Regions from separate parts of the Pseudoalteromonas sp. DSM 26666 genome, predicted to be linked through region 3. Evidence: predicted binding sites of a transcription regulator. Region 3 holds the regulator's gene; each other region holds the start of a gene.
The links. Region 3 encodes sigma-54, which starts transcription at its own class of promoters, with help from an activator protein. Its sites were predicted from a motif close to GTTGGCACGNNNNTNGNNT; they were not measured.
Positions count from the first base shown of each region.

Region 1: glnA (glutamate--ammonia ligase) is a predicted target of sigma-54. The motif match lies at 3,385-3,403, and genes of this name have one in related genera.
Region 2: BM380_RS06565 (BON domain-containing protein) is a predicted target of sigma-54. The motif match lies at 3,677-3,695, and genes of this name have one in related genera.

Region 1 covers NZ_FPAR01000009.1:50,756-56,125, forward strand. Annotated here, with positions in the region: gene ntrC (nitrogen regulation protein NR(I)) at 1-120, opposite strand, end outside; gene glnL (nitrogen regulation protein NR(II)) at 136-1,206, opposite strand; gene BM380_RS15025 (DUF4124 domain-containing protein) at 1,287-1,808, opposite strand; gene glnA (glutamate--ammonia ligase) at 1,923-3,329, opposite strand; gene typA (translational GTPase TypA) at 3,838-5,370, shown strand, end outside.
Region 2 covers NZ_FPAR01000003.1:74,352-79,721, reverse strand. Annotated here, with positions in the region: gene BM380_RS06585 (N-6 DNA methylase) at 1-1,640, opposite strand, end outside; gene BM380_RS06580 (methylation-associated defense system helix-turn-helix domain-containing protein MAD1) at 1,715-1,894, opposite strand; tRNA gene BM380_RS06575 (tRNA-Ile) at 2,495-2,571, opposite strand; gene BM380_RS06570 (YqaE/Pmp3 family membrane protein) at 2,849-3,007, opposite strand; gene BM380_RS06565 (BON domain-containing protein) at 3,072-3,641, opposite strand; gene BM380_RS06560 (LiaF domain-containing protein) at 3,955-4,620, shown strand; gene BM380_RS06555 (VOC family protein) at 4,667-5,083, opposite strand; gene suhB (inositol-1-monophosphatase) at 5,320-5,370, shown strand, end outside.
Region 3 covers NZ_FPAR01000007.1:16,777-22,146, reverse strand. Annotated here, with positions in the region: gene ptsN (PTS IIA-like nitrogen regulatory protein PtsN) at 1-333, opposite strand, end outside; gene hpf (ribosome hibernation promoting factor) at 338-625, opposite strand; gene BM380_RS13465 (RNA polymerase factor sigma-54) at 652-2,151, opposite strand; gene lptB (LPS export ABC transporter ATP-binding protein) at 2,221-2,946, opposite strand; gene lptA (lipopolysaccharide transport periplasmic protein LptA) at 2,943-3,482, opposite strand; gene lptC (LPS export ABC transporter periplasmic protein LptC) at 3,472-4,026, opposite strand; gene kdsC (3-deoxy-manno-octulosonate-8-phosphatase KdsC) at 4,023-4,574, opposite strand; gene BM380_RS13440 (KpsF/GutQ family sugar-phosphate isomerase) at 4,575-5,370, opposite strand, start outside.

The sequences.
Region 1 (5,370 bases), on a different contig from region 3:
TGCATTAAGAACGTTTTGCGCATCTGCAAAGCTTTCTACTTCAAACCCTGCGCGAGTCAGTGCTTTTTCTAGTACAAAGCGAATTGAGGCATCATCATCTACAAGCCAAGCTGTTTTCATGCAAACTCCAAAGTATTAATCTGTAAATGGCAGATAAATATTAAATTCAGTATGTCCTGGCCAACTATCGCATTCGATATAGCCATCATGTTGATCAATCAAGGTTTGCGCTATAGATAATCCAAGTCCCGAGCCACCTTCTTTATTAGTGGTCATAGGGTAAAATAAGGTGTCGCGTAAATTAGCATCAATACCTGGGCCGTTATCCATTACTTGAATAAGCAATGCCTTTTTAGGGGCTTTTCCCGGGCGACGATGCTGATAATTAATCCGTGTTTTTATTTTTATTTCGCCACCATCCACCAATGCCTGTTGCGCATTACGCACAATATTAAGCACCACTTGTTGAACCTTGCTCTGATCAATATAGACATCAGGAATACTCGGGTCGTAGTCTTTAACTAACCGAATATCGCGGTTGTTATCTAACGTACTGAGTTTAACAACCGACTCTAATGTTTGATGTATATTGCCATACGATTTTTGCGGTAGTTGGTTAGGCCCAAGGAGTCTATCAACTAATTCACGCAACCGATCGGCTTGTTCAATTATCAGTTCTGCACATTGATCTCTTTCTTGTTGATCACCCTCGTACTGCAATAATTGCGCCGCCCCGCGAATTCCACCCAGCGGGTTTTTAATTTCATGAGCTAAACCGCGAATTAAGTTACGTGCAGCTTGGTATTGATGCATTTGATTTGAGACTTGGTCGTGCTTTATTTCGTCATCGGTTTGTCGACATTCAAATAAAATATAATAGGTGTCGTTATGTTTTATTCGCCGAGTACTCACCGCTAATTTTGCATGGCGAGAATCGATAAACACCACGTCAGCCCTGTGCTGGTGGCAGTCTACACCATCAACTAACGAGTACTGTGCAATGCGTTTTAAGTCGATAGAATGGTAGTTAAATAAATCGTCGAATGCTTGTCCTAGCAAACGTTTTTCGCCTAAGCCAAGTAATTCACTGGCACTGGTGTTAGCGTAAATAAGCTGAAAGCTTTCATCAAGTAACATCAGGGCGGTGGTTTGGTTTTGCCAAATTATATTCAGTAGCTCTGGGCTAAAATGTGTTTTATTAATCATCATTGCACCATTTTAGTGCGCCTGGGAAGGTAGGCAAGGTTTTTAGAAAATATACGCTAAACACGCGTACTTAATTGTAATTATCGACCTATGTTAAGGCCTTTACGGTGCATAAAAAATACACTTTCAGGACTGGTTGCAATTACCTGATTTTGTTTATTATAAAGTTTAACTTGCAGTGTGTGTTGGCCTCGCTCCACATCTCTTAACGCCAGTGTAGTGGTGTCACTAGGTTCACCAATGGCAACGCCATTTAAAAATAAACCAATGGTAAATCCAGCTTCAAATCGAGGGGCAATACGGGTAGAGACATACACAGAGCCGGTGTTTTCCCTGATAGTTTGGTTTGGTTCAGGCGATGAAATACTAATACTAAACTTTACTGCTGTTTTAGTAGGAGCAGTATCAAGAATATCGGTGTTTGTAGCGGGCATGCTGAGATGTTGGCTCGTGAGTTTAACCTCTTTAGCGCCAGGCTGAGGAGTATCTGAAAAAACCAACACCCCATTTTTGTCTTTCCATGCGTAAATTTTTTTATCGCTCGCATGGCTATTAAGGCTTAACATTAAAGCTATTAATAGCAACAAAATCTTACCTACCATCCAGCTATCCTGCATTGTTTAAACTAACTTCACTTTAGTGTAGAACCGTTAAATTTACCATAAAAAAAGCCCGCAAAGCGGGCTTAAAACACACATTATTTATCGGTTAATAAATTAACAGCTGTAGTACATTTCGAACTCAACAGGGTGAGTTGTCATGTTAAGTTTTTCAACTTCTTTTGACTTAAGTGCGATGTAAGCATCGATTAGGTCATTGGTGAATACACCACCTTGGTTTAAGAATTCACGGTCTGAATCAAGTGCAGCTAGTGCTTCATCTAATGATGAGGCTACTGTTGGAATTTCTGCCGCTTCTTCAGCTGGTAAGTCGTATAAATCCTTGTCCATAGCATCGCCAGGGTGGATCTTGTTTTTAATTCCGTCAAGGCCAGCCATAAGCATTGCTGAGAAAGCAAGGTATGGGTTAGCTGTTGGATCTGGGAAGCGTACTTCGATACGACGACCTTTTGCAGATGGCACAACTGGAATACGGATTGACGCCGAACGGTTACGAGCCGAGTATGCAAGCATTACCGGAGCTTCAAAACCAGGTACTAAACGTTTGTACGAGTTAGTTGACGCGTTAGCAAAAGCGTTGATCGCTTTAGCATGTTTGATGATACCGCCAATGTAGTAAAGTGCATCTTCAGAAAGTCCGCCGTATTTATCACCTGCGAATAAGTTTACGCCATCTTTTGCTAAAGACTGGTGACAGTGCATACCAGAACCGTTATCACCAACAACCGGCTTAGGCATAAATGTTGCCGTTTTACCGTAAAGGTGAGCCATGTTGTGGATAACATATTTCATTTCTTGGATTTCATCGGCCTTTAACACCATAGTATTAAAACGCGTTGCGATCTCGTTTTGACCGGCAGTCGCCACTTCGTGGTGATGCGCTTCAACAACTTGACCCATTTCTTCTAAAACTAGGCACGTTGCAGAACGCCAATCTTGGAAATCATCAACAGGTGCAACTGGGAAGTAACCGCCTTTAACACCTGGGCGATGGCCTGTATTGCCATCTGCATATTCTTTATCTGAGTTCCAAGCTGCTTGCTTAGAATCAATTTTATACATTGAACCTGACATGTCAGATTTGTATTTAACATCGTCAAATACGAAAAACTCTGGTTCTGGGCCAAATAAAACAGTGTCAGCAATACCCGTAGAGCGCATGTACTCTTCAGCGCGCTTAGCAACTGAGCGAGGGTCGCGTTCGTAACCTTGTAATGTAGAAGGTTCAACCACGTCACAACGAACGATTAGTGTTGTTTCTTCTGTGAAAGGGTCAAGTTTAATTGAATCTGCATCTGGTAGTAACACCATGTCTGATTCGTTGATGCCTTTCCAGCCAGCAATTGAAGAACCGTCAAACATCTTTCCATCTTCAAAAAAGTCTTCATCAACTTGATGATGAGGAATAGAAACATGTTGCTCTTTACCTTTTGTGTCAGTAAAGCGTAAATCAATGAACTTAACGTCATTTTCTTTAATAAAATCTAAAACCGATTGTGACATGTGTCCTCCAACTATTGGGTTTTATTATTGCTGCTTAGATACGTTGAATATCTACAAGCTGATTTTGTGCCACTATTATAATTATTTGTTTTTTATGTAAAAAAATATAAATAAAATAAAGGTGATATAGATTAAGCACCATCTTAGTGCGTAATTTTTCCAAAATGGTGCAATATTTACAAAGCAATAATTGCTTGTAAATTAATCACCTTAGACTAGCACAAAGAAAATGCAAAATACGCAGTAAAGTCGCTTTAAATTAACCCAAAACCATCTTTTTATATAAATATCTAAAAATTAATTATCATAATTAATTATTTTAAAACAATGGGTTAATTATTTTATTGAGAAAGTTTGAAATTTTATTTTGGATAAACTTTCATCCATTCCATTTATAGGGGATAATATGCGCCCTTTTAAATCCTATGCTGGGACATCTCGTGAAAGCGCAGGTGAGAACGTATAGCCCCTGCAGGATCAATGAGATTCAATTTCTCTGAGTGAATATATGAGCATCGAAAAGTTAAGAAATATAGCAATTATCGCCCACGTTGACCACGGTAAAACAACACTGGTTGATAAACTACTTGAGCAATCAGGTACATTAGAAACACGCGGCGGTAATGAAGAGCGCGTGATGGATTCAAACGACATTGAAAAAGAACGTGGTATTACCATTTTAGCGAAAAACACCGCTATCTCATGGAATGATTACCATATCAATATCGTAGATACTCCTGGACACGCCGACTTCGGTGGTGAAGTTGAACGCGTACTTTCGATGGCTGACTCAGTATTACTACTTGTTGATGCTCAGGAAGGTCCAATGCCACAAACGCGTTTCGTAACGCAAAAGGCATTCGCGCAAGGCTTAAAGCCAATCGTTGTTATCAATAAAATTGATAAGCCAGGTGCTCGCCCTGATTGGGTTATGGATCAAATCTTTGATTTATTCGATAACCTAGGCGCAACTGATGAACAGTTAGACTTTAAAGTAATCTACGCATCAGCAATCAATGGTTGGGCTACATTAGATTTAGACGAAGCATCTGATAACATGGAACCTATGTTCAAGATGATCGTTGACGAAGTATCACCACCGGATGCAGATCCTGAAGGTGACTTCCAAATGCAGATTTCACAGCTTGATTACAACTCTTATAAAGGTGTAATTGGCATTGGTCGTATCAAACGCGGTTCAGTTGTACCTAACCAACAAGTTACGGTTATTAGCGCTGACGGGTCTAAACGTAACGGTAAAATTGGTTCAGTACAAAGCTACTTAGGTCTTGAGCGTATTGACACTGACAAAGCTTACGCTGGTAACATCGTAACGGTAACGGGTCTTGGCGAGCTTAAGATTTCAGATACGCTTTGTTGTCCTAACAACGTTGAAGCATTACCTCCACTAAGTGTTGATGAGCCAACAGTAACGATGACGTTCTCTGTAAATAACTCACCTTTCTGTGGTAAAGAAGGTAAGTTTGTAACATCACGTAATATCCGTGAGCGTTTAGACAAAGAGCTAGTACACAACGTTGCACTTCGCGTTGCAGACACTGATAACCCAGATAGCTTCCGTGTATCGGGTCGTGGTGAATTACACTTAGGTATCTTAATCGAGAACATGCGTCGTGAAGGTTACGAGTTAGCGGTATCTCGTCCAGAAGTTATCTTACGTACTGTTGATGGTGTGTTAGAAGAACCGTATGAAACACTAACAATTGACTGTCAAGAAGAGCACCAGGGTTCTATCATGGAACAAATTGGTCTTCGTAAGGGTGAGCTTACTGATATGGCCCCAGATGGTAAAGGCCGTATGCGTTTGGACTTTATGATCCCAAGCCGTGGTTTAATCGGTTTCCAAACTGAGTTCATGACGTTAACATCGGGTTCTGGTTTACTTTACCATACGTTCGATCACTACGGTCCGCACAAAGGTGGCGAGCTAGGTGTTCGTAAGAACGGTGTAATGATTGCAAATGCAACAGGTAAAGCACTAACTAACGCATTATTTAACTTACAAGAGCGCGGCCGTTTA
Region 2 (5,370 bases), on a different contig from region 3:
AAATCCGCATGTTTTTTCAGTACTGCTGGGAAGTTCTCAATATGCGGTTTGAGTGATGGCAACGCTTCAAACTCATCGGCAAAATCTTGAAATTCGTCGTTATAATGTGGAATAAACAGGCTTTCTTTCAAGCCTGGGTAATCAATCCAAGTGCTTTGTAGCGAATCAATTTCCTGGGTTGGAATACCACCGTTTAAGTGTGCTTTAACGTTTTGAGGCTCAGGTGCAGGGCTGTTATCTACATAGCGGCGAATATTGAAGTTGTAGTCTTCACGCGCCAGTTCGTCTTTGTGAACCAAACGCGCATATTTTTCAACACCAAGGTGCTTATCATCTTCCAGCAACGCTTTATAGACGCTGGTGATTTTTTCAATATCTTCAGGGCGCAGGCTGTTTTGGTTTTTGCCTTCCCGATATTCACGGTCAGCATTAATAAACAGCACTAAATCACGGTTTTCACGCCCAGCCTTGTTCAACACCAACACACAGGCAGGAATGCCCGTACCATAGAACAAACCTTGTGGTAGGCCTATCACCGCTTCCAGAATGCCTCGCTCGATAAAATCTGCGCGGCATGTACGCTCTTCTGCACCACGGAACAATACGCCATGAGGCATCACCACGGCAGCTTTACCGTTCGCTTTGAGGGTTGCCACCATATGCTGCACAAACATCAAGTCAGCTTTCTTGCCAGATTCAGGCATAAAGGTGCTAAAGCGGTCTTTAAATTTCATTTCCGCTTTTTTGTAATTTTGAGAGAACGGAGGGTTCGCAATCACACGGTCAAATGAGCGAAGCTCACCGTCTTTCGTTCTGTGAAGAGGATTTGCTAACGTATCTCCATTTTCAATATCTGCACCACCTGAACCATGTAAGATCATATTCATCTTACAGATAGACCAAGTACCACCATTGTCTTCTTGGCCGAACAGGTGGATGTTTTTGACGTTACCCCCAGTTTCCTCGACGTAATTACGGCTTTGGATGAGCATACCGCCAGAACCACAAGTTGGGTCATAGATCTCCATACCCTCTTGAGGTTCAAGTATTTCAACTAATAAACGAACAACTTCAGCTGGTGTATAGAACTCACCACCTTTTTTACCTGCGCTATCGGCGAAATATTTAATCAGGTACTCATAAGCTGCACCAAGTAGGTCTGGAAACTCGAAGTCATCGTTCGACAAAGGAATTTCGTTAAAGTGTTCAATAAATTCAACTAAGCGGGCATCAGGAATTGGCTTCTTACCCGCTTGTTTGTTGAAATTGATATGTTTTAGAACCCCCTCTAAACCTTTTGCAGTATTCCGCTCTTCTAATTCTTCAAGTGCCTTCTTTAAGCCAGATCCAACATTTTCTTTAATGTGTTTAATATTTTCCCAACGAGCTCTTTCTGGAACATAAAAATCAAACTGCTCTTCGTCCTCTAGCAGAGGTTCAATATCATCATCGTCATGCCCTTCTTCCTTTAGCTTGCTGTATTTGGCTTGATAGTCTTTGTGGAATTGGTCAGACATACGTTTAAGGAACAGGATCCCGAAAATGTATTCCTTATACTCAGAGGCATCCATTTTTCCTCTTAGGATGTCACAGGCTTTAAATAGTTTATTAGATAGCTTTGCTAGAGTTAGTTTTTGCATAAAATTTCCGTTGCCGCTCGGTATGCCCAAGCAAGCTTTTGTTATCAGGTAAAAAGGGATCGATGTATAAAAAGTTAAGTATTTCGTTTCTTTTTCTCTTCAATCCAAACTTCTATATCCCCACGCTTAAAACGCCACGAACCACCGACCTTAAAGCCAGGTAATTGGCCTTCACTAGCCAAGCGATAAGCCGTTTTTTCGGCCAACTTTAAATAAGCAGCTACTTCTTTCAAGGTCAAAATTTGGTCTGACATTTCAATACGGTTACCTATATAAGTATATGAATGAGAGAATATGGGAAAATTGAGGGGTAGACAATGGTTAAATAACCTTAAACCACTTCGTTCAAATCCTGTAAAGCCATAAATCGGAACCCCGCAAGCGGGGCCCCCTTGCTTCGCAACCCTTCGGGAGATTTCTAGCTTGACTGGCTTTTCTCTGCGTAGTCCATGTTGGCCATGAGGTATGGCGTGCCTTTAGGCAGCAAGCGCCTAAAGCTTATCAACCTAATAGCGAAAGGAGTTTATATGAAATCGATGAGCTTTATAAACAGGGCTAAAAAAGCAGAATTTGTTGATATAGCAAGATCGGTAAAACCGATTGAACGTACCACTCTTATTGCGTAATTGTAAGCAAGTATAATAACTCTTAGAACTATTACTAAAGCTTTGTTAACGGAAAGCTTGTTGATTTCATCTAAATAGAGTCCTATGTAGTTCTTTATAGAGTCCCCCTGATGATGAAATGAGGTTGTATTAGATAGTTAATAAAAAAAGTTGCTATACTAAAAAGTAGCACAGAGGTAGCACAGGTAATTTCTGTTAGTAGGTATTTACTTGGAAAGCGTGTAAAAGTGGTGGCCCCTCCCAGACTTGAACTGGGGACCTAACGATTATGAGTCGTGTGCTCTAACCAACTGAGCTAAGGGGCCATCTCTGTATAACTGTAAGCAGTTAATTTTTGAAGCGTTTAGCCACAGAGCGACTAAAGCGGGTTGCAGTATAAAAAGTTTTTAGGGGCTTGTCACTAGCAAAAAGCTTTATTTTAGCAATCAAGGGGCTAACTGCTCAAATAGTAGGCTTTGAGGTTTTGTTAGTGATGAGTTTTGTAAAACAAGTCCATTTATTAATAGCAGCCTGAGTAACTAATACACATACCTTTGGGAGCACTTAGCAACTCAGTATTAAATGTCCTGCTATGCTGCTACATTATTTTTTGGCGATAATATAAATCGCATGAATTAATCCTGGGAAATAGCCGAGCAAAGTTAGCAAAATATTTAACCAAAAATGCATCCCTAGTCCTACCTGTAAAAACACACCCAGTGGTGGTAATAAAATAGAAAAAATAATTCTAATGATATCCATAATTTAATCCTTATAATGTTAGCAAAGCAAAAAGCCCAGCAGGGCTGGGCTTTAGTATAGTGTATTATTCTGCAATAACAGTTAATTCATCAACTACCTTGCGAACATCTTCAGCGTTTTTAGCAATTTCCATCGCTAATTGCTTTTCAGCATCAGACTCAACTGTACCTTTAAGAGTTACCACACCATTATCGGTATCAACATCAATGTCTGTACCACCTACTTCAGAATCAAATAAGTAACGTGTTGTGATCACTGTAGTGATTTTAGCATCGGTTAAATCACTTTCAGTGTCGTTACCCATCATTTTAGAATCATGCTTCTTCATGTCGGTGTTTTTTACCACAGTTAGACTGTTTTCAACGTCAGTTACACCATCTAGGCTTAGCACGAGTTCTTCAGCAAGCTCTTTATCTACTTCGCTGTTTACTTTACCTGTTAGCATTACCTTGCCGTTTTTTACGTCCGTGTTGATATCAAAGTTATTTAGATTGGTGTTCATAAGCAATACTGTTTCTGCTTTCCCATCAATCCAAGCATCTTTGCTTTCGTTTTCCCAACTGCTTGCCTGAGCGCCCATTGCGGTTGTTCCTAATACTAGGGCTGCAATCATAGACTTATTAAATGTTTTCATAATCGTTCTCCTTTTGATTAAAGACACTTAAGCTAATGCGAGCATCGGGCCAACATTTTTTAACCTTTAATTTCAATAGCTTAATTTAAAATAGTAGATATTGGCTTAAACCTACTAAGTAAACATTTACAGACTATTGCGTAAAAGTTTCTCGAATAGCGAAACTTACTAAATAATTGTATATTTGGTTAATCTGTCGTTAATATAATAAAGAATCAAAAACCCAAAATCATAAACCACTGAATTTAAACAATTTAATATTTGGTATAAGGCTTGCTTTGAAATAACTAGCAACCATAAAAGGATAATTTAAATGTCTGTTAAGATTGAAGACCGCCCTATTGAGCAAGTTCGTGAGCAAGTGATTGATCAGCTCATTTATAATTACAGCCATGGTGTTATTTCTGTTGAAGCATTTGAAAGGCGCTTAGACGACGCGATGGCAGCGAGTGACAATAAAGCACTTATGGATCTCGTTGAAGATTTAACCTTAAATACTGACCAGCAATATAAGGCGCAAAAGCACTCTCAGTTTGCACCTAATTATAGCGCGCAGCATGAGACTGATGAAGAGCCACTTACATTAAGAAGCATTCTTGGTTCAAGTGAACGAAGCGGCCAATGGGTAGTTCCTCAAAACATTTATATAGAAAACTACATGGGGTCAATCAATCTTGATTTTACGGATGCTATTTTTACCCACCAACATGTCACTATTCACGTTAATTGTTACTTTGGCAGCGAAGAAATATATGTACCAGAGCACGTTAATGTAGTTTCTAAAATGTTTTGTATTTTAGGCAGTTTTGAAAATAAAACAGTGTCACTTAATAAGCGCCAAGGGCCAACGATTCACATTGAAGGAAAAACTGTTTTAGGCTCTGTGGAAGTTAAAGTTAAGCGCACTATTAAAGAAAAATTTATTAGCTTTGCAAATGATCTAAAAACTCAACTTGGCATAAATGGTAAACATTATTAAATATGCTAAACATTGAATGAAGCCATAATCGTTGGCTTCATTCATATTATAAGTCGTTATTTCGCTCACTAGGTACATCACTCATGTACTCTACAAACTCAACTTCAAACCCTGCAGGGTCAATATAATAAATGTTTTTTCTAAATGGATTTACAGCACCTTCTTTACTTATTGCAAAGCCCGCATGTTTTAGGCGCGCTATTACTGCATTTAAGTTATTGGTTACATAGGCAAAGTGTGCCAAACCAATTTGATGTCCTGATAGGTCGCGGTTTTTCCCTTCACCGTGATCGCTTATAGCAATATATTGATCGTTATCACCAAAATGTACCCAGCGCCTTGCTTTACCATACCAAGTTCCTTCCCCCTCACTTCTAATTGACCAATAGGGAAACGCTGCTTGGTAAAACTTAAGCATGGCGTTTATGTCACTAACAACTAAATTTACGTGTTCTAATTTCATAACTTTCTTCCTATTAATTGAATATAGAACATCATAAAACCTCAAGTTAACTTTAGGTAAAGCGCTAATTTACAAATTTATTGTCTGTTTTTATTCCGATAAATATATTGAAAGATCATGCCTGTACAAAAAACACTCACAAGTATTTAGGCTTTATGGTTTACTTTATGGCAAAAACCGCTAAAATACGCCGGCTTAAATATATAAACGTTCTTTTACAACCCAAAGGTAATACCATGCATCCAATGTTAAACATTGCGGTTCGCGCTGCGCGTAACGCAGGCAAG
Region 3 (5,370 bases):
CTGATTATCGCCATCGGGAACAATTAACGCGACAAAAATGTCAACCGGCCGGTTATCAATCGCATCAAAATTAATAGCTGTTTCGCTCACTAAAATCAAAGCAAGGGGCTCTTGAGCTCCACTCATGCGACCATGTGGAATAGCAATGCCTCGGCCAATGCCTGTACTTCCAAGCTTTTCTCTTGCAGTTAATGCATTAAGAATATCTTGTTGTGTTAAATAGGGCAGCTTATTGTGAGCCAATTCACTGATAAATTCTAAAATTCTTTTTTTACTATTAAAAAGGACCGCAGCTTTACTGCAGTCCTGACAGATAAGTGAGCTTAGTTTCATAGTGTTAGTGTCGAGCAAGTTTCTCTTTGTGTTTAATTACTTGACGATCTAGCTTGTCAATGAGCGAGTCTATAGCGGCATACATATCTTGATGCTCAGTAGAGGCAAAAATCTCAGCGCCACTAACATGAACGGTTGCTTCAGCTTTTTGGTTTAGTTTTTCTACATCGAGAATAACGTGCACATTCGTTATGTGATCAGTGTGCCTCTGTAACTTCGAAAATTTACTATTTACGTAGTCTCTAAGCGAGTCGGTAATATCTACATGGCGACCAGTTAAATTCAGTTGCATAAACATTTTCCTCTTTGTTGTACGCCTTAAATCAAACTTTTACGTTGATTAGACGGGGGAATAGCTAGAGATTCGCGATATTTTGCAATGGTTCTCCTCGCTACTTTAATTCCTTGCTCTGCCAATATATCTGCAATTTTACTATCACTCAATGGTTTAGCTGAGTTTTCTGCAGCGATTAATTTTTTAATTAATGCACGTATTGCTGTTGATGAACATTCGCCACCATTTTCAGTACTTACATGGCTTGAAAAGAAATATTTAAGCTCAAAAATGCCACGTGGTGTATGCATGTATTTTTGCGTAGTAACACGCGATATAGTCGACTCATGCATTTCCACCATTTCAGCCACATCGTTAAGCACCATAGGCTTCATAGCCTCAGGACCGTGTTCAAAAAAGGCCTGTTGCTGCTGCACAATACAGTTGGTTACTTTAAGTAGCGTGTCATTCCTACTTTCTAAGCTTTTTATAAACCATTTAGCCTCTTGTAAGTGCGAGCGAATAAACTGGCTATCACCACTTGATTTAACCGTACGCGACATAGCTGCATATTGGCTATTTACTCTGATCTTAGGCATGCTATCTGGGTTTAATTCAACTACCCAACGACCTTTAACTTTCTTAACCGACACATCAGGAATAACGTATTCAGACTCTTCTCTAACAATAGTGTCTGCCGGTTTTGGGCTGAGCGTATGAATCAACGTCATGATTTCTTTAAGCTCATCTTCTTTAAGCTTTGTTTTTTTCATTAACGTGCGATAGTCACGTGCAGCAAGTAAATCAATATGATCGGTTAAGATCATTTTTGTTTCGTTTAAAAAAGGTGTGTCTTTATCAAATTGATTTAGCTGAATACACAAGCACTCTTGTAAACTACGCGCGGCTATTCCCACTGGATCAAATAGTTGAATACGCTTTAGTACCGCTTCTATTTCGTCAAGTTCAACTTCATCTTCGCCGTCGTTTTCTTGGTTAAAGCTTTCTAATATTTCTTCACAGCTAAGGGTTAGAATCCCTGAATCGTCCACAGCTTCTACAATTGCAATAGCTATCGCTTCATCGGTAGGACTAAACGGCGTCAGTTGAAGTTGCCACATTAAATACTCATGCAGCGTTTCAGTCGAAGAGCCTTGATAAATAGATTCATCTTCTGGCATTGGGCCCGATGAAGAGGCAGGCGCAGCGCTCATATATTCATCCCAAGTAACATCCATAGCCATATCATCGCTAATGGTGTCTTTGGTCATTGCTTCGCCGCTATCTTGCTCATACTCGCTAGGTTTATCGTCAGCTGAGGCACTTAGCGTTAAGTCATCGTTATCGGCTTTTTGTTCGTTTTTACCTGCAGTGTCTTCGCTGTAATCGTGTTCTTCAACTTCAAGCAAGGGGTTGCTATCGAGCGCTTCTTGAATTTCTTGCTGGAGATCCAATGTACTGAGTTGCAATAAGCGAATTGCTTGTTGCAACTGTGGAGTCATTGTAAGTTGCTGGCCCATGCGCAGCTGTAATGATTGCCTCATGTATCTCTAACAATCCTTTTAAATTAGTATAATTAATCTTAGCAGATGCTTAGTGTAATAACACACATATTAGAGCTTGAACTGCTCGCCTAAATAAACATCGCGTACTGTTTTATCGTTTAATACATATTCTGGAGTGCCTGATGCAATTAACTCCCCATGAGAAACTATGTAGGCTTTTTCACAAACATCAAGAGTTTCGCGTACGTTGTGATCTGTGATAAGTACGCCAATTCCTCGGTTTTTAAGATGCTCTATAATCTTTTTAATATCTAATACTGAGATAGGATCAACCCCCGCAAAGGGTTCGTCTAAAAGGATAAATTTAGGGTTTGCTGCTAACGCGCGAGCAATTTCAACGCGGCGACGTTCACCACCTGATAAAGCCATACCTTGACTATCGCGGATATGCTGAATGCTAAATTCATCAAGTAAATTATTTAAGGTATCTTCGCGTTGTTGTTTATTTAATTCTTTACGTGTTTCTAAGATAGCCATTAAGTTTTGATAAACAGTCAGCTTTCTAAAAATAGACGACTCTTGCGGTAAATAACCAATCCCTAAACGCGCTCGGCTGTGCATCGGTAATAAAGTAATATCTTTATCATCAATTGATATTTTGCCTTTATCGCTAGGCACAAGGCCTACAATCATATAAAAAGTGGTGGTTTTACCTGCACCATTAGGGCCAAGTAACCCCACAATACTGCCAGCTTCAACCTCTAGGCCAACGTTTTTTACAACTTCACGACCTTTGTAGCTTTTAGCTAATAGCTCTGCTTTTAATGTGCTCATGGTTGACCTTTATCATCTTCTTTTTTATTTTCAACAGGGACTAAAATAGTGTGTACACGGTCTGTTGAGTTTTCGTCTTTTTCTGCGCTAATTAACTGCTGCTCGATATCGTAAGTGATACTTTTAGCTGTTATTTTTTGACCTGCTTGAGCAATGCTTGCATCGCCGATTAAGGTTAAAAAACGCAGCGACACATCGTAACGCACTTCATTAGCACTGGCGCTCATTATGGTGCCATCAGCTTGTGTTTCTTCAAAATATGCAGGGCTGCCTGTGGCAATTAATAACTGTTTGTTATCGCCTAGGTCATCGCGTTTATGCACTTCTAAACGGTCAGCTGTGATACGGCGATTACCATGAATAATTTCAACATTTTTCTCAAAAATGCCTACGTTTTCTTTTAATTGACCTTCTTGCTTATCTGCACTAATTGAAATTTGATTAGCAGCGGGGGCTTCAGCAGGTTCAGCGCCATTACTGTTAAAAGCAATTAATAGTGAGGGAACAATTAAAATTTTAAATAGGTTATTGGTCATAATATAGGGTTCGCGTATGGTTAATAAGTTTAATCACCTCGGTTTTTAAATCGGCCTCAAGGCCTTTACCTGTGATTTTTAAATTAGGTCCTGTAATAACGACAGGCTGCTGTGATTGCATGGTTAATAGTTTTATATCAACATTGATGGTCTGGGCGTTGATCGTATCGATCATGGCGTTATCTACTAAGTTTTGAGCGGTTACATTACCCTCTAACACCAGTTGACGGTCGTCGTAGAGGGTGGCTTCATCGGCGTTAATACGCCATGTTTGCTGCTCGTTGTATAAAGTGAATATAGGCTTTTCAAAAAAGGTAAAACCGAGTTGTTGATACAACTCCATTTTTACCGCAGTTACCTTATGGCTCACTTTACCTTGTTCATTATAAGCCGTTTGTTTTAGCTCAATAGCGGTATAATCAGGCTTAGCAATAACTTGTGTTTCTTCGCTTGCAGTAATATCAACCTTAGTAAAATAAGGATACCAGAGCCAAACCATACAGCTTATGAATAAAACGCTCAGTATAATGCGCGCTACATTCATGAACTCGTTCCTTGGCTAGTTAGTGGCTTGTTATTTTCGAGCATAAGTAAGTCTGTCAGCTCTCTTACCGCACCAAAACCGCCGGGCAGTTGGGTTACATAATGTGATAAACGTTTAATAAGTGGATGAGCATCGTTTACGGCAACCGCAAAACCGACTTGCTCCATTACTGGCATGTCTGGGCCATCATCACCTATATAAGCAATTTGCTCATCGCTAAGCGCTAATTTTTGTTTTAATTCTTGATAGGCTATGAGTTTGTCTTCTTGGCCTTGATATATATGTTGTACGGTTAAACTGCTCATACGTTGCTGCACTATATGAGAATGGCGCCCGGTGATCACGGCGACTTCAAAACCGCTGTTAATTAGGGCTTTGATACCAAATCCGTCTTTGGTGTTAAATGCTTTGAGTTCTTCACCTTGGTTTCCAAGGTAAATACGGCCATCAGAAAATACACCATCAATATCACAAATTAATAGCTTTACTTTTTTTGCGCGCGCCTTTGCATCATCACTTAGCGGTTGATAGAGATCTTCAAATTGCATTTATAGCACTCCCGCTTTAAGTAAGTCTTGCATATTTAGTGCGCCAATCGGTTGATTATGCTCATTAATTACAATTAAGCCATTAATACGTTTTTGTTCCATAATATTTAACGCTTCAGCCGCGAGCATCTCTTGGGTGGCTGTAGTACACGACTTGGTCATCACAACATTAATTTCAGTGCTATGAATGTCAATACGTTGCTCTAAAATACGGCGTAAATCGCCATCGGTAAACAGGCCTGATAATTGCTGGTCACTATCAACAATAGCGGTCATGCCGAGTCCTTTGGCCGACATTTCAATTAAGGCATCTTTAATCGTTTGCGTCTCGTTAATGATAGGCGTATCAGCACCACTGTGCATAACATCTTTAAGAGTTAAGAGTAATCGCTTGCCTAAGCTACCACCAGGGTGCGATAGTGCAAAATCATCAGCAGTAAAGCCGCGTGCTTCTAATAATGCCACCGCCATGGCATCACCCATAGCGAGTGTGGCAGTGGTACTTGCAGTAGGTGCTAAGCCCAATGAGCAGGCTTCTTGTTCAACTTTAATACACACATGCACATTTGCCAATGTTGCCATGGTTGAGCCTTGGTTGCCTGTCATGGCAATCATTTTGGCACCAATGCGCTTTAATACTGGAATAATATTAAGTACTTCGCTGGTTTCACCAGAGTTTGAAATGAGGATAACCACGTCATTTGCTGTGATCATTCCTAAATCACCATGGCTTGCTTCACCCGGGTGAACAAAAAATGCGGGGCTGCCGGTACTGGCAAGAGTGGCGGCTATTTTG